Regions from separate parts of the Corynebacterium guangdongense genome, predicted to be linked through region 2. Evidence: predicted binding sites of a transcription regulator. Region 2 holds the regulator's gene; each other region holds the start of a gene.
The links. The regulator LexA, encoded in region 2, represses DNA repair genes until DNA is damaged. The targets are predictions, from matches to a motif close to CGAACANNTGTTCG.

Region 1 (7,646 bases), 260 kb from region 2:
TCGTCATCGGCGCCGCGGACGTCGGAGACGATGCGCGGTTCGATCCGCTCGCCGTCATTGGCGATCGCCTGGTACACGCTCGCCATCTGCAGGGTCGTCCAGCTCATGCCCTGGCCGATCGGCAGGTTGGCGAAGGTGCCGCCCGACCACTGCTCCAGCGCGGGCAGCAGACCGGCGGATTCACTCGGCAGTTCCACCCCGGTGGTCTGGCCCAGACCGAAGTCCTCGAGGTAACGGTTGAAGTTCTCCTCTCCCAGCTGCTGGGCCAGCATCAGGGTGCCGACGTTGGAGGACTTACCGAAGATGCCGGCCGTGGTGTACGGCACCACCCCGTGATCCCAGGCGTCCTTGACGGTCACGCCGGCCATGTCGATGCTGCCCGGAACCTGGTGGACCGCGTCCGGGGTGGTGACGCCCTCGTTGAGCGCCGCGGCGGCGGTGATGATCTTGGCCACGGAGCCGGGCTCGTAGGGGTGGCTGATGGCGGGGTTCTCGAAGTCCTTGCCCTCGGCGAGCTGTTTCTCGATGTCGCCGTTCGGGTCGATGGTGTCGGTGTTGGCCATCGCGAGGATCTCAGCGGTCTCCACGTCGAGGACGACCGCCTCCACCGACTTCGCTCCGGAGTTGGCCTTCGACTGCTCCAGCAGCTGCTGGAGGTAGGTCTGCAGATCCAGGTCGAGGGTCAGCCGCACGTCCGAGCCGTCGACCGCCGGTACCTCGTCCCGCAGGGTGCCCGGGATAACCTGACCCGTGACCGCGACGTCCTCGGTGGAACGGCCGTTGACGCCGGTCAGCAGGTTGTCGCCGTAGGCCTCGAAACCGAACTGCCCCTGGCCGTCCATGGACACCTTGCCCAAGACGTTCTCCGCGATCGCGCCGTTCGGGTACTGGCGGATGTCCTGGTGGTCGGCGGCCACGCCGTGGTACTCCTGGGCCACCTCCACGGCGACGTCCGGATCCACGTTGCGCACCAGCACCTGGTAGGAGGAGTCCGAGCGCAGCTTGTCCAGGATCTCCTCGGAGTCGACGTCATCGGCCGAGGTGCCGGCGGACTCCACCATCTTCGGGATGTTCTCAGCCATGTCCTCCAGGATCGCTGACACGCGGTCATTGAGCTCCGCGTTCATCTGCTCCGGGGTCAGCTGGGCCGGCGCCGGCTCATCGGCGGCCTCGGCGGCGGTCGCCCTCTCCTGGTAGTCGATCGCCAAAGCCATCTCCTGCTGCTGGCGGAGTTCCTCGCGGAGGATGTTCGGCGAGACCGTCAGGCTGCGTGCCTGCATGGTGTAGGCCAGCGGCTGGTTGTCGCGGTCCACGACAGCGCCGCGGCGGGCGGGCTCGACGTAGACACGGGCGCGCTGCTGCTGCGCCTGCGCCGCCAGCTCAGGACCCCAGACGACCTGGACCCAGGCCAGACGGCCGACGACGATCAGCGCCACCGCCACCAGGAAGACGACGACGACCATCAGCCGCTTCTTCATGGTCTGCTTTTCGGTGGCGGCGATCCCGGCCGCGGTCGCCCTGACCTGCTCCCGACGGCCAGGTTGGCGCTTCGGGGAGGGGGACCGCGGCGCGCCACGACGGGTCGTCGACTGACCCGGCGCCGGCTGGCGTCCCGGCCGGTCTGGTCGACGCACACCTGCGCCGGTATGCCGTGTCTGTCGGGTCACTTCCCTGTCTCACCTATTCATCAGTTGGTTGCTGCTACCTCGGGGGCTGGGGCCGGGGCGTTGGACGCCGGGGCCTGTTGCGCGGGTGGCGCCTGCGCCTCGGCGGCGGCCGGTGCCGGTGCCGCCGGTGCGGGGGCCGGACCCGGAGCCGCCCCGGGGGCGTACGGCGCCACCGCCGGCGCCGGCGCGTTGGGCGCTACCGGCGCGGGTGCGGCCTGAGGCCGTGGCAGGGACTCCCCCGCCGGGACGGCCTCGAGATTGTCGGTGAGTTCATCGGTCTTGGTGGGATCGCTCGACGCCTGGCCTGGGCGGACCGGGGCGCCGTTCACGTCAATGATAGGGCTCGCCGCCGGATCCGCCGGGCGTTGCTCGACGGCGTCGCCGGAATCCTCCACCGCCAGGATGCCGGGCTGATCGGGCACGACCATGCCCAACTCACCGGCGCGTCGCGCCAGCTCGGCCGTCGAGCTGACGTTCGCCAGGTCGCGGTTGAGGGTCTCGAGCTGGTTCGACAGCTGTGACTCCTGGGCGACCAGCCCCTGGACCCGGAACGTCTGCTGGGTGGAGACGCCCGACAGCCACATGGCGATGGCGATGCCGATGGAGAACATCGTCACCGCCAACAGCGAGATACGGGCGAGCTTGTTGACGCTCTTGATCGGGGCGGTGCGCCGACCGCGGACGGACACGACCTGTTTGGAGCCGAGGCGGTTGCGGCGGCCGGCGCGGCCCGGGGCCGGCACGGTGCGCTCGGGTGCGGAGGTGCGGCGGGGGCGCTCCGGGGCGGCGACGCGCGCGCTGGCGGACCGGCCGTGGGCGCGGGCCGCCTCCCGGTCGAGAACGGTGGTGGCGCCGGTCGGGGTTCCGGTGGTGAAGTCTCGGCTGGTTCCCATGGTGCGCCGCGCCTTTCTGTCCTGTGCTGAGGGTGTGCTTCCGGTTCTCAGGGTCATGCCTGGCTCGCTTCCACGGTGGTGTCGTCCGGAAGGACCCGCTCAATGGCCCGGACCCGCACCGGCGCGGCCCGGGGATTCTCCTCGATTTCCCGCTCGTTGGCCTTTTCCGCGCCGCGGGTGACCACGGCGAAGCGGGCGGCCGTGCCGGGCAGGTCCATCGGCAGGCCCGGCGGGGTCTTCGAGGCGGTCAAGTCGGCGAAGGCTGACTTGACGATCCTGTCCTCCAGGCTCTGGTAGCTCATGAAGACGGCCCGTCCGCCGACGGCCAGCAGACCGGTGACGGCCGGGATGACCTTCTCGACCGCCTCAAGTTCCTTGTTGACCTCCACGCGCAGCGCCTGGAAGGTGCGCTTGGCCGGGTGACCGCCGGTACGACGGGTGGCCGCCGGAATGACCGCGTAGAGCAGTTCAACGAGGCGGGCGGAAGTGGTGAAGGGCTCCTTCTCCCGCTCACGGAGCACGGCGGAGGCGATCTTGCCGGCGAAGCGTTCGTCGCCGTATTTCTTGAGGATGCGCGCCAGGTCGCCGTGGGAGTAGGTGTTGAGGATGTCCGCCGCCGTCAGGCCGTCCTCCGGGTTCATCCGCATGTCAAGCGGGGCATCCGTGCGGTAGGCGAAGCCGCGCTCGACCTGGTCCAGCTGCATGGAGGAGACGCCGAGGTCGAAGAACCCTCCGGCCAGCCCGTGCGTACGGGCCAGGTCGAAGGCCGGGCCACGTCCCTCGCCGACGGCATCGGCCACCGCGTCGAAGCGGGCCGCGACGGGAGCGAAGCGCTCACCGAAGCGGGCGAGGCGCTCGAAGGCGTCCGTGAGCGCGTTCGGATCGCGGTCGATGCCGATGACGGAGACGGAGGGGAAACGCTCCAGGAAGTACTCGGTGTGGCCGCCGGCGCCGAGGGTGCCGTCGACGATGACCGCCGAACCTGTCGCGGCGGTGAGCTTGTCGACGCCCGGGGCCAGCAGATCTCCCATGCGATCGCGCATGACGGGGACATGGCCGTGGTTAGCGGCGATATCGTAGCGATGCTCGTTGGTGTCCATGTGCCGCCCGCCCCCTCGTGGTTGTCCGACTTGGCCTGTCATTCACTTGTTCCCGGTGAGTTGGCCCTGCGGCAATCCCTTCTGCCCGATGCGCCGGGGTGCGCATAGGGCCCTGCCCGGGGCGACTTATCTGATGTCGGGGAAGTACACCAGAGCAGTCAAGCCCCGGACAGAGTCCTAGCACGCACTCCGTCGTGGACCAGCCGCTAGAGCAGGCCCGCCAGGATGTCATCCGCGTCTCCCGCCGAATAGGCGGATTCCGTGGTTTCCTGGTACTCGGCCCAGGAAGCGGCATCCCAGATTTCGAGGAAATCCACCGAACCGATGACCACACACTCCTTCGTCAGCCCCGCATACTCGCGGTGAGCGGCAGACAGCGTAATGCGACCGTTGCCGTCGGGACGTTGCTCGTCGGCGCTGGCCGCCAGGTTGCGGATGAACGCACGAGCCTGAGGGTTGGTGCGGGAGACCTGCGCGGCCTTGCGGGCACGCTGGACAAACTCCTCCCGAGGGTAGACCGCTAAAGAGTGGTCCTGCCCTTTTGTCACCATGAGCCCTCCGGCCAGTTCATCCCTGAACTTCGCTGGAAGTGTCAGTCGACCCTTGTCGTCGAGCTTCGGGGTGTAGGTGCCGAGGAACACGGGGTCCCTCCTTACCTTTCCTACGCTCGCCTGGGCTCGTCTGTTCGGTGTCTTTATCTCTTTGTTCTGTTGTCAGTAGTCCACTCCGGCAGAGCCGCGGGGAGCCTACACAGTCCCCGATGTTCTTCCATCCTGTACCACTGCGCCCCACTTTAACCCACTTTGTCCCACTTGCACCACTCCAATGGACCGCAATTATCTCGTGTCACTCAGTTGACGCAGGTCACTGGCGCGAAACTGCGGCGACACGCGTGGGGCACCCGCCCCGAAGTCTCCCCACATCCGCCCCCTTACCCCCATCAGAACCTTCAGCCACACATCGCCGGGACCCAATCCCCTCCCCCTCGAGGAGGTTAAAGAAGAGGTTTAACCTGGTAATTTGCTGCGCAACCACCCGCGAATCTGTTCAGATTCTGGGATTTGTGGGTGAAAGTGGGGCGCCCTGGTGGGGCAAAGTGGGCGCACGCGCATTCCGGACGCCTGCCGCACCCGAGCCGGGCGCCAGGCTCCGTCAGAAGACCAGCCGGGGCGGCCCGTAAGGTTCAGTCACCCCGGGCCCGGCCCGCCTGAGACGGCATGGAAAAGCACCGGACCCCGCACGATGGGGCGTGCGGGGTCCGGGTGCGCGAAGAGTCAGCCAGGGAGGGGGCAGGGACTACTGCTGCCCCTCCTCAAAGCGACGGCGGAAATTGTCCTCGATACGGGAGGAGCGGTTGCCCTCCTGCGACTGCGGCTGCCGCCCACCCAGGCGAAGACCGCCCGCGGAGACCCCGGACCGGGGCGTGCGCAGCATCCAGATGCCCGCCCCGAACATCACCAGAAATCCGATCACGCTGAGGGCGATGAACCAGAAGCTGACCTGCGCGAGCGCAACGCCCGCGATCAGCAGAAGAAGGCCGACGACTCCGATGGCGATGCCGCGCAGAGTGAAACCGCCTCCTCCGAGGGCGGGACCGTCGTGACCGACCGAGGATCCGAACTTGGGATCGTCTGCCAGCAGCGAACGCTCAATCTCGCGCAGTGCCTGCTGTTCCTGCTCCGAAAGCGACACGTTATCCTCCAGAATCTCGTGGGCTGTGGTGGGGACGTCCGACCTGTCGCGTGATGTATGGGCGATGATTTTCCGTCTCTTTACTACTCAACGACCAGCCTATCCGCTTTGTTCCCGCTTAGGCCAATGCTTTTCTCACCAGGCTTTCCGCCTTCTCCGCACCCGTGCCGGAGCGGCCGCGGACATCCGTATCAGGCGGCGGTCTGGTGCCAGCCGGCCTCCGTCTCCGCCGAGAGGAGGAAATCCTCGGCCAGCCGAAGGAACTCGGCGACGAACCCCGCATCCGGATCCGGGTCGATTCCGGAAATGATGCGCGAACGTGCCGTGGAGTAGTTCGCGAACTGGGCCGCCCGGACGCTACCGTCATCATCGACGAGGGCGAGCTTGTCCCAGGCGCTGGCCGGCAGACGCCTGCGCTTGGCGATTTTCGCGGAAGCCGCTATCCGGGCGCCGGCGGTGCGCAGGGCCGCCTGGTAGGCGGATTCCAACGCCAGCCCGGTGTCGCCGGAAGTCAGGTGGCCGCGGGCCGTGTCAAGCAGAGCCCGGGCGCTGAAGAGAAAGCGGTCGCGCTTGGCCTGTCCTGCCGCTCCTCGAGTGGTGGCGGAGATGATCTCGATGTCGGCCATGGCGTCCTCCCCCTTATCTCGTCTGCCCGGCGGCACTGCTTGTTCCAATGCCTGTCAAGCTACGCCCCAGGGGCGACACCACATGCACCCAATTCGAACGTATATTCGAGAACATCGCTCGGAGAGTGCCCCCGGCCCGTGCACCTGCCCCGCGAGCGTGGTTCGATGAAAGACGTGAACGTCAGCATTCGCCGCCTCTCCCCCAGTGAGTTCGCTCTCCTCGCCCCGCGCCTGGTCGACATCTACATCAGCGCCATGGGCTACGACCCGGCCGTTCATGGACAGCGGTTGCGGGCCTGGCGCCACGACCTGATTCGCCCCGGTTTCACGGGCATCATCGCCACCACTCCCAACGAGGTGATCGGCGTCGCCTACGGTTTCCTGGGCACCCGCGAGACCTGGTGGGATCGACAGGTCCGCCGGGGAGTCTCAGTGGCGAGCTCCACTAATGAGGCCGACGAGCTGATGCGGGATTATTTCGAGGTCGCCGAGATCCACGTCTCTCCCGCCGCCCAGGGCATGGGCATCGGCAGGAAGCTGCTGACGGAACTGTTGTGGAACATCCCGGCGCGCACTGCGCTCCTGTCCACCCCGGAGGTCGACAATGAGGCCAACAACGCCTTCGGCCTCTACCGCTCCATGGGTTTCACCGACGTCCTGCGCCATTTCTACTTCGACGGCGACGACCGCCGCTTCGCCGTGCTCGGCCGCCCTCTCCCCCTGGAATTCCCGACCGCCGGGTGAGGGGGCGCGTCGGCTCGCTGGGTAGGCTGGTGCTCGATCTCAATCGCCGACCCAAGGAGACGTTGACCTGTGAGCATCCCCGATGCCTCCACCCTGGCCCTGGACGCGGTCCCCGAGGCGGTCCACGCCGTGCTCCAGGAGTTTTTCACGCAGCGCCGTGACTCCGTGGCAGCTATCGGTGAGCCGGTCACAGAAGCCGTCGGCCACCTCGAATCCTTCGTGTTGGGCGGCGGCAAGCGCATCCGCCCGGTCTACGCCTGGGCCGGCTTCATCGGAGCCGGCGGCCTGGCGGGCACCGAGGATCCCCAGGCGGTGCTGCGGGCGGTGTCCTCCCTGGAGTTCATCCAGGCCTGCGCACTCGTCCACGACGACATCATCGACTCCTCCGACACCCGTCGCGGCAATCCCACGGTCCACCGCGCCGTAGAGGCCCGGCACGGACGCCAGGGCTGGCTGGGCGATTCCTCCCACTTCGGCGAGTCGGTGGCCGTCCTGGTCGGGGATCTCGCCCTGATCTGGGCGGAGGATACGCTGCAGGACGCCGGGCTGTCCGCGGCGGCACTCTCCCGCACCCGCGAACCGTGGCGGGGCATGCGCACCGAGGTCATCGGTGGCCAGCTCCTCGACATCTACCTGGAGTCCTCGGGCAACGAGAACGTCGCCCAGGCGAACGCCGTCAACCGCTACAAGACGGCGGCCTACACCATCGAGCGCCCGCTGCACCTGGGCGCCGCCATCGCCGGCGCCGACGAGCACCTCATCCAGGCGTTCCGGGGCTACGGCCGCGACATCGGCGTCGCCTTCCAGCTGCGCGACGACATGCTCGATCTTTTCGGTGACGAGGCCGCCACGGGCAAGGCCCTCGGCGGCGATCTCGTGGAGGGCAAGCGCACTGTTCTCCTGGCCGAGGCCCTCACCCGGGCG
Region 2 (7,646 bases):
CCCCGCCCAGGGTGACCAGTACCTGGGAGATGCCCTGATCGCGCAGGGCGGCGGTGGCGGCGACAACGGGGGCGAAATCACCCTCGGCGGCCGCGGCCTCCATGTCGTCGCCGCTCCAGTCGGAGCCGACCAGGGTCGCGAGCTCTGCGGAGTTGGGCTTGATCAGGTCGGGCGTGCCCGTGGCGGAACCGTGGACGGTCTCCCACAGTGCCTCCCCCGAGGTGTCGACGGCGATGAAGATCTCCGGACGCTGCGCACGCACCTGCTCGATCACCGTGCTGTACCAGTCCATGTCCAGGCCGGGCGGCAGCGAACCCGCCAGGACGACGGAGGAGGCGTTGTAGGAGGAGATGAGGAAATCCTGGACGAGGAGATCCGCCTCATTCGCCGACAGACGCGCGCCCGGGCCATTGAACTTGGTGGTGGTTCCGTCCGGTTCGGTCACCGTCATGCAGATCCGGACCAGGTCGTGGACGTCGACGTTGTGGAAACGGAAGCCTGACTCCAGTGCGAGGGCGATGAAGGGATCGTTGGCCGGAGCAGGGAAGACCGCCACGGAAGAACGCCCTGCCAGGGCGATGGCGCGGGTGACGTTGATGCCCTTGCCGCCTGCGGTACGCGTCACCTCGTGGGGCCGGTGCACCCGCCCGCGGTGAAGTTCCTCGCTGAGCGCCATCGTCTGGTCGATGCTCGGATTGGGCGTCAAAGTGGTGATCATGGTGCGGCGGTCTCCCTCCCGGCCCCGGCGTGCGGCCGGGAAAGCCTGGCACCAACCGGATGTCTGGGAATGATGTTACCGACTACGCTCACGATCCCCGGCATCCGGAACCGGGGGACAGGCTTACTCGGCGTCGGCGATGATGACGTCGATCTCCCGTTCACGCAGTGCCTCGATGAAGGGCTCCGGGGCCGCCGAGTCCGTGATTATGACGTCGATCTGGTCGATGGCGGCGAAACTGACGAGATAGTCGTTACCGAGTTTGGTCGCGTCGCAGAGCACGACGACCTTATGGGCGTTGGTCACCATCGCGGCCTTGACCGCGGCCTCCTGTGAATCCGCCGTCGACAGGCCGTGGTCCAGGGTCAGGGCGTTGGTTCCCATGAACGCGACGTCCGCGCGCATGAGCGCCAACGTGCGCAGGGCGGTGTCACCGACCACGGCCTGGGTGATGGAGCGGACTTGGCCGCCCAGCAGCTGCACGGAGTCGAGATCCCGGGCTGACAGGCTCAGCGCGATGGGGAGGCTGTTGGTGACCACCGACCACTGGTCGGCCGCCGGGTTCTCCGCCATCAGATCGGCCAGGGCGTTGATGGTGGTGCCGGCGTCGAGGAACACGGACCCGCCCGCCGGGGGGAGGTGCTCGACCGCGGCGCGGGCGATGGCCAGTTTCGCCGAAGGGGCGGAACGGAAGCGGTCATCGAGCGTGAACTCCGTGGTTTGGAAACTTTGGCTGGCCACTGCGCCACCATGAACCCGGTGCACGATGCCTTCGCGGTCGAGTACCGCAAGGTCCCGTCGTATCGTCTCGGCGGTGACACCGAACTTCTCGGCGAGTTCGGTGACGTTGACCCGGCCCTCGACCGCGGTCAACGAGGCAATCTGGCGACGACGTTCCTCGGCGTACATGGTTTCCCCTCCCGTTCGCACTCCCGGACTTTCCGGCATATGACCATTCGGACATTCTGGCCCCATTATTCCCAAACATTCGGACTTTCGCCGAGTCGGGTCCCCAGCGGGGGTGGTGGGAAAACCACGGGCGCCGACCGGTCGCGCCCGGCGCCCGGCGGGCACGCTGGGGGGAGGGCGCTCAGAGCTTGCGCATGACAGAGACGACCTTGCCCATGATCTCGGCGTCGTCACCGGGGATGGGGGAGAAGGCGTCGTTGTGCGGCATCAGCCAGACGCCGGAGGAATCCTTGTGGAACTCCTTGACGGTGGCCTCGCCGTCGAGGAGCGCGGCGACGAAGTCGCCGTTCTCGGCGACCTTCTGCGAGCGGACGACGACCCAGTCGCCCGGCAGGATGCCGGCGTCACGCATGGATTCGCCGACCACCCGGAGCATGTACAGCTCTCCGTCGCCCACCAGGTGGGCGGGCATCGGGTAGTACTCGTCGATGTTCTGTTCGGCGAGGATCGGCGTGCCGGCCGCGATCTGGCCGACGACCGGAACATAGGTGGTGCCGACCGTGTCGTCCGGGGATCCGGCCTTCGCCGGCGCGGCGGCCCGACCGGTCGATGCCGGCGCCGCCGGGCCCATCCCGTTCTCATTCAGGTGACGAATGTCTACGGCGCGGGGTTTGTTGGGATCGCGCTTGAGGAAGCCCTTCTCCTCCAGTTGTTTGAGCTGGTAGGCCACCGAGGAGGTCGAATGCAGGCCACAGGCGTCACCGATCTCCCGGATGCTGGGCGGGTAGCCGCGCAGCACGATGGCGTCACGGATGACCTCGAGAATCCGTCGCTGCCGGTCACTTAGGGTTGCGGCGTCCGGCTTCTGCTTGCCGCTCTTCTTCGCCGTCTTCTTCTCGGCCATGGATGCTCCTGGTTTTGTCGGGCGTTCTGCCGGGTCAAGCAGACGTCACCCTCTTTCCTATCACGAAACTGCACTCATGTTCGAGCAGGATCGCGGAACTGTGGACAAATTTTCGAACGAATGCTTTAATCGAACACACGAGCGGTATCGAACGTGTGAGCGGTTTTGGTCGAACGGTGTCGGCCCGCCCTCGTAGATTTCACCTCAACGCCCCCACAGACAGGACCATGACGATGACCCATTCCTCCGTTCTGAACAGCACCAACCGTCGCCACAACACGTCGATCAGCCGGGTGGTCCCTGCGGCTTCCGTCTGGGAGCCGACGCCGGGCCGGTGCGGCGCACAGGTCGGCGCCCCCGTTCGAACACTCACACCGAACTGCCCCCGGCCACTGTCCGCCACCGAAGGGGAATCTCCCGCCGGGGCTCTCCGGGGCGCCGGCGACATTCGCCGGGAGAACCGGCGAACCTTCCTGCTCGGGGCGGCGCTGGGTTTCACTCTCGTGGCCGGCTCACTGCACCTGCTGGCGGAGGCGGAACCGGCCCTGGAGCCCGGTTACGTCTCCACCGTGACCGCCGAAGTGGCCAAGTAGGCCGGGGTGCTGCGCCGCTCAGCGGCGGCTTCAGTCCCGGTCGGGGCCGGGTCTACACTTGGCCTTCAGCAGTTTTTCCGCCCACCATTCTGAAACGGTGACCCCACGTGTATTGCCCGTTCTGCCACCATGAGCAGTCCCGAGTCATTGATTCCCGCGTCATCGACGCCGGCACCACAATCCGTCGTCGGCGGGAATGCACCTCGTGCCACGGCCGATTCACCACCATGGAGAAGGCCATTCTCCTGGTGGTCAAGCGCAACGGGCTGACCGAGCCCTTCAGCCGGGAAAAACTCATCCGAGGCGTCCGTCGTGCGTGCCAGGGGCGGGACGTGTCCGACGACTCGTTGAAAAAGCTCGCGCAGGAGGTGGAGGAGACCGTGCGCGGTCACGGCAGCTCCCAGGTCGACGCGAACCAGATCGGCCTGGCCATCCTCGATCCGCTGCGCGAACTGGATGAGGTGGCCTACCTGCGCTTCGCCTCGGTGTACAAGTCCTTCGACAGCGCGGAGGACTTCGAGTCGGAGATCCGGCTCATGCGCCGACGCGACCGCGACGATTAGAGTTTGTCGACCGCCTTTTCAATCCGGCGGGCCGAGATGGGCCGGGCGGTGCCCAGACGTTGTGCGAACAGGCTGACACGCAGTTCCTGAATCATCCAGCCGATGTCGCGGACGGCTTTGGAATTGGCCCTGTGTGTCGGCAACGTCTTCAGCTTCGTCGAGAGGTACCGCTTGACCGATTCGACCACGTCCTGCCGGTCAGCGTCCTTGTCCGGATCCAGCCCCATCTCCTGGAGCCGAATGAGCATGGCGTCAAGGTATCGGCCGAGGTGCTGCAGGTGAATCAGCCCGTGGACGGTGATCGCCTGCCTGGGAAGCATGAAGTCCAGTTGGCGGTTCATGTCGTCGATGGCGGGACCTGACCACTTGTCCAGTTCCGCGACCACCTTCGAGTGGATCACCAGCGCCGGGGCCAGCCCCACGACCACCCGACGCACCTCTCCTGGGACTCCGGGGGCGACCCGGGCACACAGCTCCTCGAACTTGTCCGGGGAGCGGACCGGGCCACCGTTCTTCATCATCAGGTCGCGGATGGCCGCGACTCGGGCGTCCTCGACCAGGCCGTCGAGGCCGCCGTGCGGGTAATGGTCGATGGCCACGCGTTGCTGCAGGGGGAGTCCCTTGACCATCTGCTTGGCGTTGACAGTGATGGAGCGCATGAGCATCGTCAGCGTCGCCGTCATCATGGACGCGTCAGCGGCGGCCTTCGTGGGCAGAACCTTGACCTCCACGCCGTCCTTGGTGGCGGCCAACGCGGGGTAGGCCTTCACCTGGTGGCCGTCGATGGTCTGGGTGATCTCCTCCGGGACGTCACCGAGATTCTCACCCGTCCACGTCGGGACCGAATCCGTCTCGACGTTGCGGGCCCGCTTGCTCACCGACGCCCGGACCGCACCGGCCTGGCGCTGTTGGAGAACGGCGAGATCTTTGTCCGAGTCAATGATCTTGCCGCGCTTGTCCACGGCCGCGTAGGTCATCTTCAGGTGCGGCGGCAACTTCGCGGGCTGGAAGTCGATGGCGTTGATGCCGTGGCCCCCCAGGTGACGCAACGCGTCGGCGACCTGCTCGATGAGGGGGGATTCCAGCGGGCGCAGCAACGGCATCACCCGGGCAGCGAAATCCGGTGCCGGAACGACCGTGCGGCGCACCGGCTTGGGCAGGGATCTGATCAGCTCGGTGACCAGCTCCTCGCGCAGACCAGGCACCAGCCAGTCGAACCCCTCGGTGCTCACGCCGGCGAGCAGAGGAACGGGCACGTGCACGCTCACGCCGTCGCGGGGATGGCCCGGTTCGAAGAGGTAGGAGAGATCGAAGGTCAGGCTTCCGGCCCGCCACGTGTCCGGGAAGGCTTCCCCGGTGATGGCGGCGGCATCGTCACTGAGCAGGGCGGCGGGATCGAAGTCGAGGAAGTCCGGGTCCTCGGTCCCCTTTGTCTTCCACCACCGGTCGAAGGTACGCGAGGTGGTCACCGAGTCCGGAAGCTTGGCGTCGTAGAAGTCGAAGAGCGTGTCCTCGTCAACCACCAGGCCGCGTCGGCGGGCCTTCTCCTCGAACTCGGCGGCGTGGGCCAGACGGTCGGAGTTGCGGCGGTAGAACTCGTGGTGGGTGTTCCAGTCACCCTCAATGAGCGCGTGGCGGATGAACATGTCCCGCGCGGCCTCGGCGTCGACCCGGTGGTAGGGGACCAGCCGGTCGGCGACGATGGTCACCCCGTATAGGGTGGTCTTCTGGTGGGCCATGGCCGCGCCGCGTTTGCGGGACCACACCGGTTCGGAATAGGTGTGCTTGAGCAGGGCACCGCCGGCGCGCTCGACCCAGACGGACTCGATGGAGGCGACGTCGCGTGCCCATAGGCGCGAGGTCTCGACCAGCTCCGCGGCCATGATGAACTCCGGGGGCTTCTTGGCCAGCGCAGACCCGGGAAAGACCATGAACTTGGTGCCACGGGCGCCCTGGAACTCCTTGGAGTTGCCGATCCGCGCTCCGATGTTCGACAGCAGTCCCGTCAGCAGTGACTGGTGGATGCCGTCCGGATCCCGCGGGGTGGCGACGTCCTCCCGGCGGGACCAGCCGAGCTGGCGGGAGACGTCGCGCAGCTGGCGAACGAGGTCGTACCACTCGCGGATACGCATGTAGTGGAGGTACTCCGACTTCATGCGCTTGCGGAACTGGTTGCCGGAGAGGTCGTCGCGGGATTCGTTGATGTAGTCCCATAGTTTGAGCGAAGCCAGGAAATCGGAGTTCTGGTCCTTGAAGCGGGCGTGCTTCTGATCAGCCTGCGCCTTTTCCTCGGTGGGGCGTTCACGCACGTCCTGGATGGTCATGGCCGCGACAATGACGGTGACGTCGTCCAGGACACCGAGACGGTTGGCCTCGACGAGCATGCGGGCCATCCGGGGGTCGACCGGCAGTCGGGAGAGCTCGCGGCCCACCTTGGTGAGCACGTGCGGGGAGTCGGTGGCGTCCTTCGTTTCCTCGAGGGCGCCGAGTTCGTGGAGCAGGTTCACCCCGTCCCGGATGGCCTTGTTCTCCGGGGGCTGGATGAAGGGGAAGGCCTCGATGTCACCCAGGTGCAGCGAGATCATCTGGAGGATGACGCTGGCCAGGTTGGTGCGCAGAATCTCCGGGTCTGTGAACTCGGGGCGGGACTCGAAGTCCTCCTGGGAGTACAGACGGATGGCGATACCGTCGGCCACACGGCCGGAACGTCCTGAACGCTGGTTCGCCGACGCCTGGGAAATCGGCTCGATCGGCAGACGCTGCACTTTCGTGCGGGTCGAGTATCGGGAGATGCGCGCGGTGCCGGTGTCCACGACGTAGTGGATGCCCGGCACGGTCAGGGAAGTCTCGGCGATGTTGGTCGCCAGCACGATGCGCCGGCCCGAGTGGGGGCTAAAGACTCGGTGCTGCTCTTCGTTGGAGAGTCGCCCGAACAGGGGGGTGACTTCCACGCCCCGCCAGCGGCGCCCTTCGATGGCCTCCATGGCGTCGCGGATGTCGCGTTCTCCAGCGAAGAAGCAGAGAATGTCGCCCGGGCCTTCGGCCATGAGCTCTTCGATGGCCTCGCACAGTCCGTCCAGCGGGTCCTGATCGACCAGCTTGCCCGCCGCCTCGAACTGGAGGGGGCGGTAGCGGATCTCCACCGGGTAGGTGCGCCCGGACACCTCGATGATCGGGGCCGGGGAGCCGTCGGCCGACGCGAAGTGCTCGGCGAAACGCTCCGGGTCGATCGTCGCGGAGGTGATGATCACCTTGAGGTCGGGGCGCTGGGGCAGCAGCGTCTTCAGGTAACCGAGCAGGAAGTCAATGTTGAGCGAACGCTCGTGGGCCTCATCGATGATGATGGTGTCGTAGGCGTTGAGGTATCGGTCGCGCTGCATCTCCGCCAGCAGAATGCCGTCAGTCATCAGCTTGACCGCGGAGGTTTTCGAGATCCGGTCGTCGAAGCGGATGGCGTAGCCGACGGTCTCGCCGATCTGCTGTCCCAGCTCCTGGGCGATGCGTTCGGCGACGGTGCGGGCCGCGAGTCGGCGCGGCTGGGTGTGGCCGATGAGGCCGCGGCGTCCCCGCCCCAGATCAAGGCAGATCTTGGGGATCTGGGTCGTCTTGCCGGAGCCGGTCTCGCCGGCGATGATGACGACCTGGTTGTTCTCGATGGCCTCCGCGATCTCGTCGCGGTGGGCGGAGACCGGGAGCTGCTCGGGGTACTCGATCTCCGGGATGGCGGCGTCGATCGCCGACACCCGGGCGGCGGCCTGGGCGATCTCGTCGCCGATCGCGCTCAGGGCCTTGGGCGCGCGGGCCTTGCGCAGGCGTCGCCGGAAGGAGCGCTCGTCGGCGAGCGAGACTCCGGCGAGCGCGTCGTAGAGTTCATCGCGGGTGGGGGCATCAGCAGCACTAGTCATAGTCGACTTGACAGCCTACCTTTCCGCGAGGTCAGCGGGAATTCGGCGCGGCGA
Region 3 (7,646 bases), 1.3 Mb from region 2:
ACGCCAGGGCGCGGACCATGCGCCGCAGGTTCTGGTTGGGGTCCTGGGTGGTCGGCTGGGTGATGGTTTCCAGGGCCACGCCCCCACAGTCCCATCCGGCGCCGGTGGCAGCGAGCAGGTGGGCCTCGCAGGTCAGGTCCGTCTCGATCTCCCAGTCCCCCGTGCCGAGCACGACCGGCTCCCGCTCCGGCTCGACCGGGGGCACGAATAACCACACGATCGCCGGCAGCAGCAGCACCGCGAGAGTGACGCCGACCGTCGCCCACCAGACCCGGCCGGTGCGCGCGGGCTGCAGCTGATATGTCGCCATGGTTGACAGCCTAATCGCAGGTCGTGGGCGTGCGCCGTCTGCCGGCGGTCCCTGCACCTAAAGTGGGTGCCATGAACGATCTTTACTCCTATGTCAATGGCCCCTGGCTGCAGACTCACACGATTCCCGCCGACCGCGGCGTCGACGGGACTTTCCACAAGCTCCGCGACGACGCCGAGGCCGACGTCCACGCCATCGTCGAGGAGGACACCGGCCGCGCCGGCACGCTCTTCGCCTCTTTCATGGACGTCGAGGGCGTCAACGCCGCCGGTATCGGGGTCCTCGATCCGGATCTGGACCTGCTCGAGGTGTCCACCGCCGGGGAGTTCGCGGGCAACCTCGGTGAACTCGAGCGCCGGGGCGTCAGCGCGCCGGTCTCCTTCTGGGTGGAAAAGGACTCCGGGTCCGAGGACGCCGTAGCCTACCTGGTCCAATCCGGTCTCGGGCTACCCGACGAGGCCTACTACCGCGAGGACGCACACGCCGAGACACGCGTGGCCTACCAGGAGCACGTCGCAGCGATGCTGGAGTTCATCGATCCCGCCCGCCTCGGGGGTCTCTCCCCGGCCGCGGCCGCCGAGCGCATCATGGCCCTGGAGACCGAGCTCGCCGCCGGCCACTGGGACGTCGTCGCCGCCCGCGACGCCGTCAAAACCTACAATCCGACCGAGGTGTCGACCCTGCCCGGCGCGGTCCACACCCTCATCACCGCCGCCGGCGTCCCCGACGGCACCGCCGTCGTCATGATGCCGAGCTACGTCTCCCACCTCGCCGGCATGCTTGTCGACGCCCGCCTGCCCGACTGGAAGCTCTGGGGAGTCTGGCACGTGCTCCGCTCCCGCGCGGGAGTTCTACCAGAGGAGGTCGGCGAGAAAAACTTCGAGTTCTACGGCACCCGCCTGTCCGGCGCGACGGTCCAGCGGGACCGGTGGAAGCGCGGCGTCTCCCTGGTCGAGAGCCTGGTCGGCGAGGAGGTCGGCAAGATCTTCGTCCAGCGCCACTTCCCGCCCTCCTCCAAGGACGACATGCTCGAGCTGGTCAGTTACCTGACCCGCGCCTACGAGAAGCGCATCGCGGCCCTGCCCTGGATGACGGCGGAAACCAAGGAGCGCGCCCTGGAGAAGCTGGGCCGCTTCAAGGCCAAGATCGGCTACCCGGACACGTGGCGCTCCTACGAGGGCCTCACCTTCGGCGCGACCGGCGCCGACCTGCTGAGCAACGTCCGGGCGGGCAGCGCCTTCCTGCACGACTACGAGCTGGCCAAGATCGGCAAGCCCGCCGACCGCGACGAGTGGGTCACCACCCCGCAGACCGTCAACGCCTTCTACAACCCGGTCGTCAACGACATCACCTTCCCGGCCGCCATTCTGCGCTCCCCCTTCTACTCTCCGGAGGCCACCGCCGCCGAGAACTTCGGCGGCATCGGCGCCGTCATCGGCCACGAGATCGGCCACGGCTTCGACGACCAGGGCTCCCAGTACGACGGCCACGGCAACCTCAACTCCTGGTGGACCGACGAGGACCGCGCCGCCTTCACCGAGCTGACCGACCAGCTGGTCACCCAGTTCAACGGTCTCGTCCCGCGGGTGCTGCAGGACACCGAGACTGAGGGCGTCAACGGCAAGTTCACCCTCGGCGAGAACATCGGCGACCTGGGTGGCCTGGGCATCGCCGTGGTCGCCTACCAGATGTGGGTGGAAGAGCACGGCGAGGAGGAGCCAGGCGTGTTTGAGGCCGAGGGCGCCGATCCTGCGCTGACCAGCCGGGAGTTCACCGGCCTGCAGCGGCTCTTCCTCTCCTGGGCCCGTGTGTGGCGTACCGCCATCCGCCCGCAGATGCAGCAGCAGTACCTGGCGATTGACCCGCACTCCCCCGCCGAGTTCCGCTGCAACCAGATCGTCGCCAACATCGACGAGTTCTACGAGGCCTTCCCTGAATTCGACCCCTCGTCCACCATGTGGATTGAGCCGAAGGAGCGCGTGAACATCTGGTAGTTCCGGTACCGGAAACCCGCACAGCTGTGCGGGTTTCCGTGCTTTCGGGGCCGTGTCGGACCCCTGCGCTAACGTCACCCCCAGCGACCGAAAATATGTTCGATACACCGGGGGAATCGTGACATCAGCAACCGTTGACCAGGCGCACACCACTCTTCACCGCATCCGTTCCTACAGCGACGACGAGCTTGTCGACGCCCTCAGCACCTCCTTCCACCACTTCGAAATCCAGCGCGCCCACGTCCTGGCCATGCTCGGCGAGTTCGACGCACGCAGACTCTTCCGCTCGCGCGGTGCCCCCGATCCGGCCGCCTGGTTGGCCACCTTCGCCGGCCAGTCCACCCGGGCGGCCGAGGACTACCGCACCGTGGCCAGACGACTGCACCGGTGGACCGCGTTCCTCGAGCACTACCTCAACGGCGCCTTCACCTACTCAGTCGTTCGCCTGGCACTGCGCTACGTCACCGAGGAGAACCACGACGAGGTCCTCGGCATGGCCCTGACCATGAACCACCAGCAGCTGCGCGAGGCGCTCAGTGGCCGGCCCGACCAGGAGGACAACGAAGCGCGTGAGCATTTCTCCTACCGGATCGACGAGGACACCGGCTGGCTGAAGGGAAGCATCCGCCTCAATCCCGCCAACGCCGCGGTCTTCCTGGCAGCGATGAAGATCGCCGAGCTGGCGGGCCTCCGCGATCTGGGCGATCTTGACATCCCTACCGACGCCACCCCGCAGGAACTGCTCGAAATCCTCCAGCAGGCGCAGGCGACGGAGAACGCCGTCCCCATGGACGAGGAGGACGTGGACGAAGAAAAGAAGCCGCATGAAAGACACCTGCAACGGAGCGACCTCACGGGCCCGCTGAGCCAGGAGCGCTGGGCCGCCATCGAGCGCCGGGAACGTCAGGGTTCCGGGGAGTCGCCCGACCAGCAGGGATGCTGGGAGGACGACGGTGGGCCGGCCTCCGGGCAGACCGACCCACCACCGGAGGCCCGCTCCGCCCAGCCCGCCAGCCGCCTGGTCTCCCGCTTCGGCCCGCCGACCGCCCGGACCCGGTTGATGGCCCTGATGAACCTGGCCCAGATGGCCAGAACAGCGCCCCGTTCCGCCACCCGGGCACCCGGTGCCGAGATCCACCTGATCATCGGACCGGACGGCCAGCCACGCCTCTTCAACCACCTGGGCGCGGACGCGTCGGCACTGATAAGCATGATCTTCAACGGGACGTTGAAATACCACGTCCAGGACAGCAAAGGCGTCATTCTGAAGACCGGTTCACCTACACGGGTGATTCCCGCCTCCGTCGAGGACGCGGTCCTGGCCACCTGGGGCCACCAGTGCGGTACCCCAGGATGCTGCAACACCCGCTACCTCCAGCTCCACCACATTCGGGGTTTCGCGGAAGGCGGGCCGACGGAGGTCGCCAACCTCATGCCGTTGTGCAGCGGCTGCCACTCGCTGGTCAACGACGGGACGACCACCATCCACATTGACGAGCACGACGAGGCCCTGGTGCACTTCCGCTTTCCCGGCGGCCGCTCCTTCACCGCCCGCCGCCGCGGACTGCCCCTGCGCAACGCCCCCGCCGGCGGCGATTCACCCTACCGCGAGGGTCCCACCCCACATGGGGACGAGAAACTTCTCGAGGCCTGGACGCTCGACAACCTCAGCTTCGATGACATCGCCTGACCCGCACAGCTGTGCGGGTTCCGGGCCGGAAAGTCGGGAAGACAGAACGCCCCGGCGGGATACGCGCACCTCGCACGAACGCGGCTACTTCATCACCTGGTCCAACCAGGCGAATTCGGCGGCGATGACCTCAGTGCCCGCAGCGGTGACGCCAGTCAGGCGGAGCTTCGAGGTGGTGTAGCCGGTCGCGTTGACGCGTGCCGGCGACAGCAGGTTGGACATGCGCAGCTTGAAGGAGCGGCGGGAACCGTTGATGACCACGGTGCCCACGGCGCGCTGACGGGTGAACTCTGTGAGCTTCACCTCGCCGACCTCCGCGTCCTTTTCTTCACCGGAACCGCGCACGTCGAGCACGGGGGTGACTCCGTTGGAGTATTCGGCGCCGTCATCGCCGGTGACGATGGTGCGGATGAACTCCCGCACGGCGACCGGGTCACCGAGGGCGTTGGAGACCCACCGCGTCCCGAGGACGCTGTGCTCCATCGTGGTCAGGGTAGCCAGCGGATCAACCTCCGCCGGGCGGTAGGTCACCGGCATCTGCGAAAGCCGTCCCTCGACGTCCCGGCCGACGTGGACCTCGATTCCCACCTCATCACCCTGGAAGTCGACCAGTCGGTAGGAACCCTCGTAGTCGGTGATGGCCCCGTACCGGGCAACGATCTCCTGCTTGGTGGGGTCGATGTCGGCATCGTAGATGTGGGCGGTTCCGCTCATATTGTCCTCCTCAGATGGTACGGACCACCTTACCCACCTTTAGAAGGTGTCGCCGTCGATGACGAAGCGGTAGCGCACGTCGGAATCGATGGTGCGTCGATAAGCCTCGTTGATGTAGTCCGCGCCGATCACCTCGACGTCGGCGACGACTCCGTGCTCGGCGCAGAAGTCGAGCATCTCCTGGGTTTCCGGGATTCCGCCCACGAGGGAGCCGGCCAGCGAGCGGCGCTTCTGGAGGAAGGTGCGCACGCCGACGGACAGCGGCTCACTCGGCAGACCCAGCTGGACCAGCGTGCCGTCGAGGCGGAGCAGCTCCATATAGGAGTCGATGTCGATCTCGGCGGAGACGGTGTTGATGATCAGGTCAAAGTGGTTGCCGTACTCGTCGACCGGGACGCCGTCCCTGGTCGCGATGAGCTCCTTCGCACCGAACTTCGCCGCGTCCTCCTTCTTCGCGTCCGACTGGGAGAAGACGGAGACCTCGGCGCCCATGGCGACGGCGATCTTCACGCCGACGTGACCGAGGCCGCCCATGCCGATGAAGGCGACGCGCTTGCCCGGTCCGGCGCCCCAGTGCTTCAGCGGGGAGTAGGTGGTGATGCCCGCGCACAGCAGCGGGGCGGCGGCGGCCGGGTCGAGGGAATCCGGGATCTTCAGGGCGAAGTCCTCGCGGACGATGATCTGCTGAGCGTAACCGCCACGGGTGTGCTCGGTTTCGCCGTGATACTTGTTCAGGCCGTTGTAGGTGGTGACGACGCCGGTGTCACAGTAGGAGGTCTCGCCGATGCGGCAGTTGTCGCATTCGTCGCAGGCGTCGACGAAGCAACCGATGCCGACGCGGTCGCCGACCTTGTGCCTGGTGACCTTCGGGCCGACCTCCTCGACGACGCCGATGATCTCGTGACCGGGCACGAACAGCCAGGCCAGGTCAGCTTCGGCGTTGTGGATGTCGGTGTGGCAGATGCCGGAATACTCGATACGCACCCGCAGGTCATCCTCCCGCAGGTCGCGTCGCTCGATCTCGACGAGCTCGACATGGTTCCGGTTTTCCTTCACGCCCCAGGCGCGCACAGTGGTGGTCATGGCAGACGAATGTAGCGCTCGGCCGCTATCCACGCGAGGGATACGGGGGTTAGGCTCAGACACCATGACACCCCCACCGAAGATTCAGCCGGGCGATCCGGACGGCGACTACCCGCTCAACGAGCAGCATTCCGCGGACTTCAACGTCGGTGGAGTCAACCGCATCCTGCCACCCGCCCAACAGTTGGACCAGCTGATCAGTTACCTGGACGCCGCGTATCCGCGTCCGGATTTCACCCCGCCGTGGAAAGGCGGAGCGGGTGACCCGGAACCGGCGGACCGCTATGTGGCGCTGCTGCCCGACCGCATCACCCACGCGGCGCTGATGATGCTGGGCACTGCAGCCGATCACACCATGCCGGGGGTGGCCTTCGCCGGAGACGTCGAGTCGCAGGAGGTTCCGGGCGGGGTCGTCTTCACCCCGAGCAACCCCACCGGCCGCTGGGCCGTGTCCCTCCACTCCGGCGGCTGGTGGCGCGGCTCCGGCGACGCGCTCGATCACCAGTGGCGACCCGAGGTCGCGGCCGCCGCCGAGCTCTCGGGAACGACCATTCTGGATCTGGACCACCCGCTGGCGCCGGAGCACACGGTCGCCGAGATCAGCGCCTTCGTCGCCGACGCCGTCGGCTGGGTCCGCGGCCAGGGCGCCGAGTCCGTCACCGCCTGGGGATACTCCTCCGGCGCCGCGCTGGCCGCCATGCAATCAGAGCTTGTCGACGCCCTCATCCTCACCTATCCGGATCTCGGGTCCGTCGCCGGGCTTCCCGACGAGCTCCGCGCCGACGCCGTGGTCCCCGAACCCGCCGCCTGGCCGACGAAAACGCTGGTCCAGATCGCGACCGAGGACGAGATCGCCCTCCGCCCCGACACCGGTGGGGCGCAGGTCGCGGAGTACCTCTCCCAGCACCGCATCTCCACCCCGGAGGTCGCCCGCCAGCGCATCCGGGACACGGCGGAGTTCCTCAGGGGCGTCTAGCCGGTCTCGACCAGCAGCACCCCAGCCATGATCAGGACGACGCCCAGGCCCATCACCCAGGTGAAGGGCTCGCGGAACACGACGCGCCCGATGACCGCGGTCAGCGCCACGCCCACCGCGGTCCAGATGCCGTAGGCCACGCCGAGCGGCATCCCGCTCGCCAGCGTCACCGACAGCGCGGCATAGGAGAGCACGTAGAAAACCACGACCAGGACGTACATCCCGTTGCGGCCGGCGGAGGCGACCCGCAGGCTGGTCGTCCCGGACACCTCGAGAACAATGGCCAGGGCGAGGAAAAGCCAGCTCATCGACGCCGACCGCCCAGCTCAATGCACAGCACCCCGGCGGCGATGACGGCGATGCCGAGCAGCATGCGGGCGCTGAGGCTCTCGTCGAAAAGCAGGGCCGAGAGCATCGCCGTGGCGGCCACGCCGACCGCTCCCCAGACGCCGTAGGCGACGCCGAGCGCCATCCCGGCGCGCAGCACCCGGTCCAGGAGGACGAAGGTGGCGATGTAGCCGACGAGCACGACGACGTAGAGAATCGGGCGCTCGAGCGCGGCTTTGAGCGTGAGGGTGGCGATGACCTCCGCGATGATCGCGCCAGTCAGCAGCCAGTCAGCCCGGGAACGTGTGTCGGTGTTCACGAAGCGACACTCTAGTCCCGTCGTGACGCAGGCCGGCCCCGTCCCAGAACGGGACCGACCGGGCGGGGTCGTGCGAGGAGCCGTCGGCGCGGACGACGCGCCACCAGTCGGTGAGGTGCCCGTAGCGGCGCATGATCGCGCCCACCTGCCGGGCCCCGGTGCCGGCCTCGGCCGCGAGGTCGCCGTAGGTCGTGACCTCGGCGGGGCCGAGCTTGTCGACGAGCGCCAGCACC

Region 1: CGUA_RS08790 (SAV_6107 family HEPN domain-containing protein) is a predicted target of LexA. The motif match lies at 6,073-6,086, and genes of this name have one in related genera.
Region 3: CGUA_RS00695 (HNH endonuclease signature motif containing protein) is a predicted target of LexA. The motif match lies at 2,393-2,406, and genes of this name have one in related genera.

Annotation. Positions count from the first base shown of each region.
Region 1 covers NZ_CP047654.1:1,857,701-1,865,346, forward strand. Annotated here, with positions in the region: gene CGUA_RS08765 (peptidoglycan D,D-transpeptidase FtsI family protein) at 1-1,478, opposite strand, end outside; gene ftsL (cell division protein FtsL) at 1,688-2,560, opposite strand; gene rsmH (16S rRNA (cytosine(1402)-N(4))-methyltransferase RsmH) at 2,614-3,660, opposite strand; gene mraZ (division/cell wall cluster transcriptional repressor MraZ) at 3,867-4,301, opposite strand; gene CGUA_RS08785 (DUF3040 domain-containing protein) at 4,957-5,352, opposite strand; gene CGUA_RS08790 (SAV_6107 family HEPN domain-containing protein) at 5,544-5,978, opposite strand; gene CGUA_RS08795 (GNAT family N-acetyltransferase) at 6,153-6,722, shown strand; gene CGUA_RS08800 (polyprenyl synthetase family protein) at 6,792-7,646, shown strand, end outside.
Region 2 covers NZ_CP047654.1:1,594,713-1,602,358, reverse strand. Annotated here, with positions in the region: gene CGUA_RS07605 (1-phosphofructokinase family hexose kinase) at 1-718, opposite strand, end outside; gene sugR (transcriptional regulator SugR) at 842-1,627, opposite strand; gene lexA (transcriptional repressor LexA) at 1,809-2,531, opposite strand; gene CGUA_RS07590 (hypothetical protein) at 2,759-3,124, shown strand; gene nrdR (transcriptional regulator NrdR) at 3,232-3,687, shown strand; gene hrpA (ATP-dependent RNA helicase HrpA) at 3,684-7,592, opposite strand.
Region 3 covers NZ_CP047654.1:132,235-139,880, reverse strand. Annotated here, with positions in the region: gene CGUA_RS00705 (hypothetical protein) at 1-310, opposite strand, end outside; gene CGUA_RS00700 (M13 family metallopeptidase) at 382-2,304, shown strand; gene CGUA_RS00695 (HNH endonuclease signature motif containing protein) at 2,423-3,994, shown strand; gene CGUA_RS00690 (CG0192 family protein) at 4,079-4,708, opposite strand; gene CGUA_RS00685 (NAD(P)-dependent alcohol dehydrogenase) at 4,748-5,791, opposite strand; gene CGUA_RS00680 (alpha/beta hydrolase) at 5,856-6,767, shown strand; gene CGUA_RS00675 (DMT family transporter) at 6,764-7,075, opposite strand; gene CGUA_RS00670 (DMT family transporter) at 7,072-7,413, opposite strand; gene CGUA_RS00665 (MGMT family protein) at 7,385-7,646, opposite strand, start outside.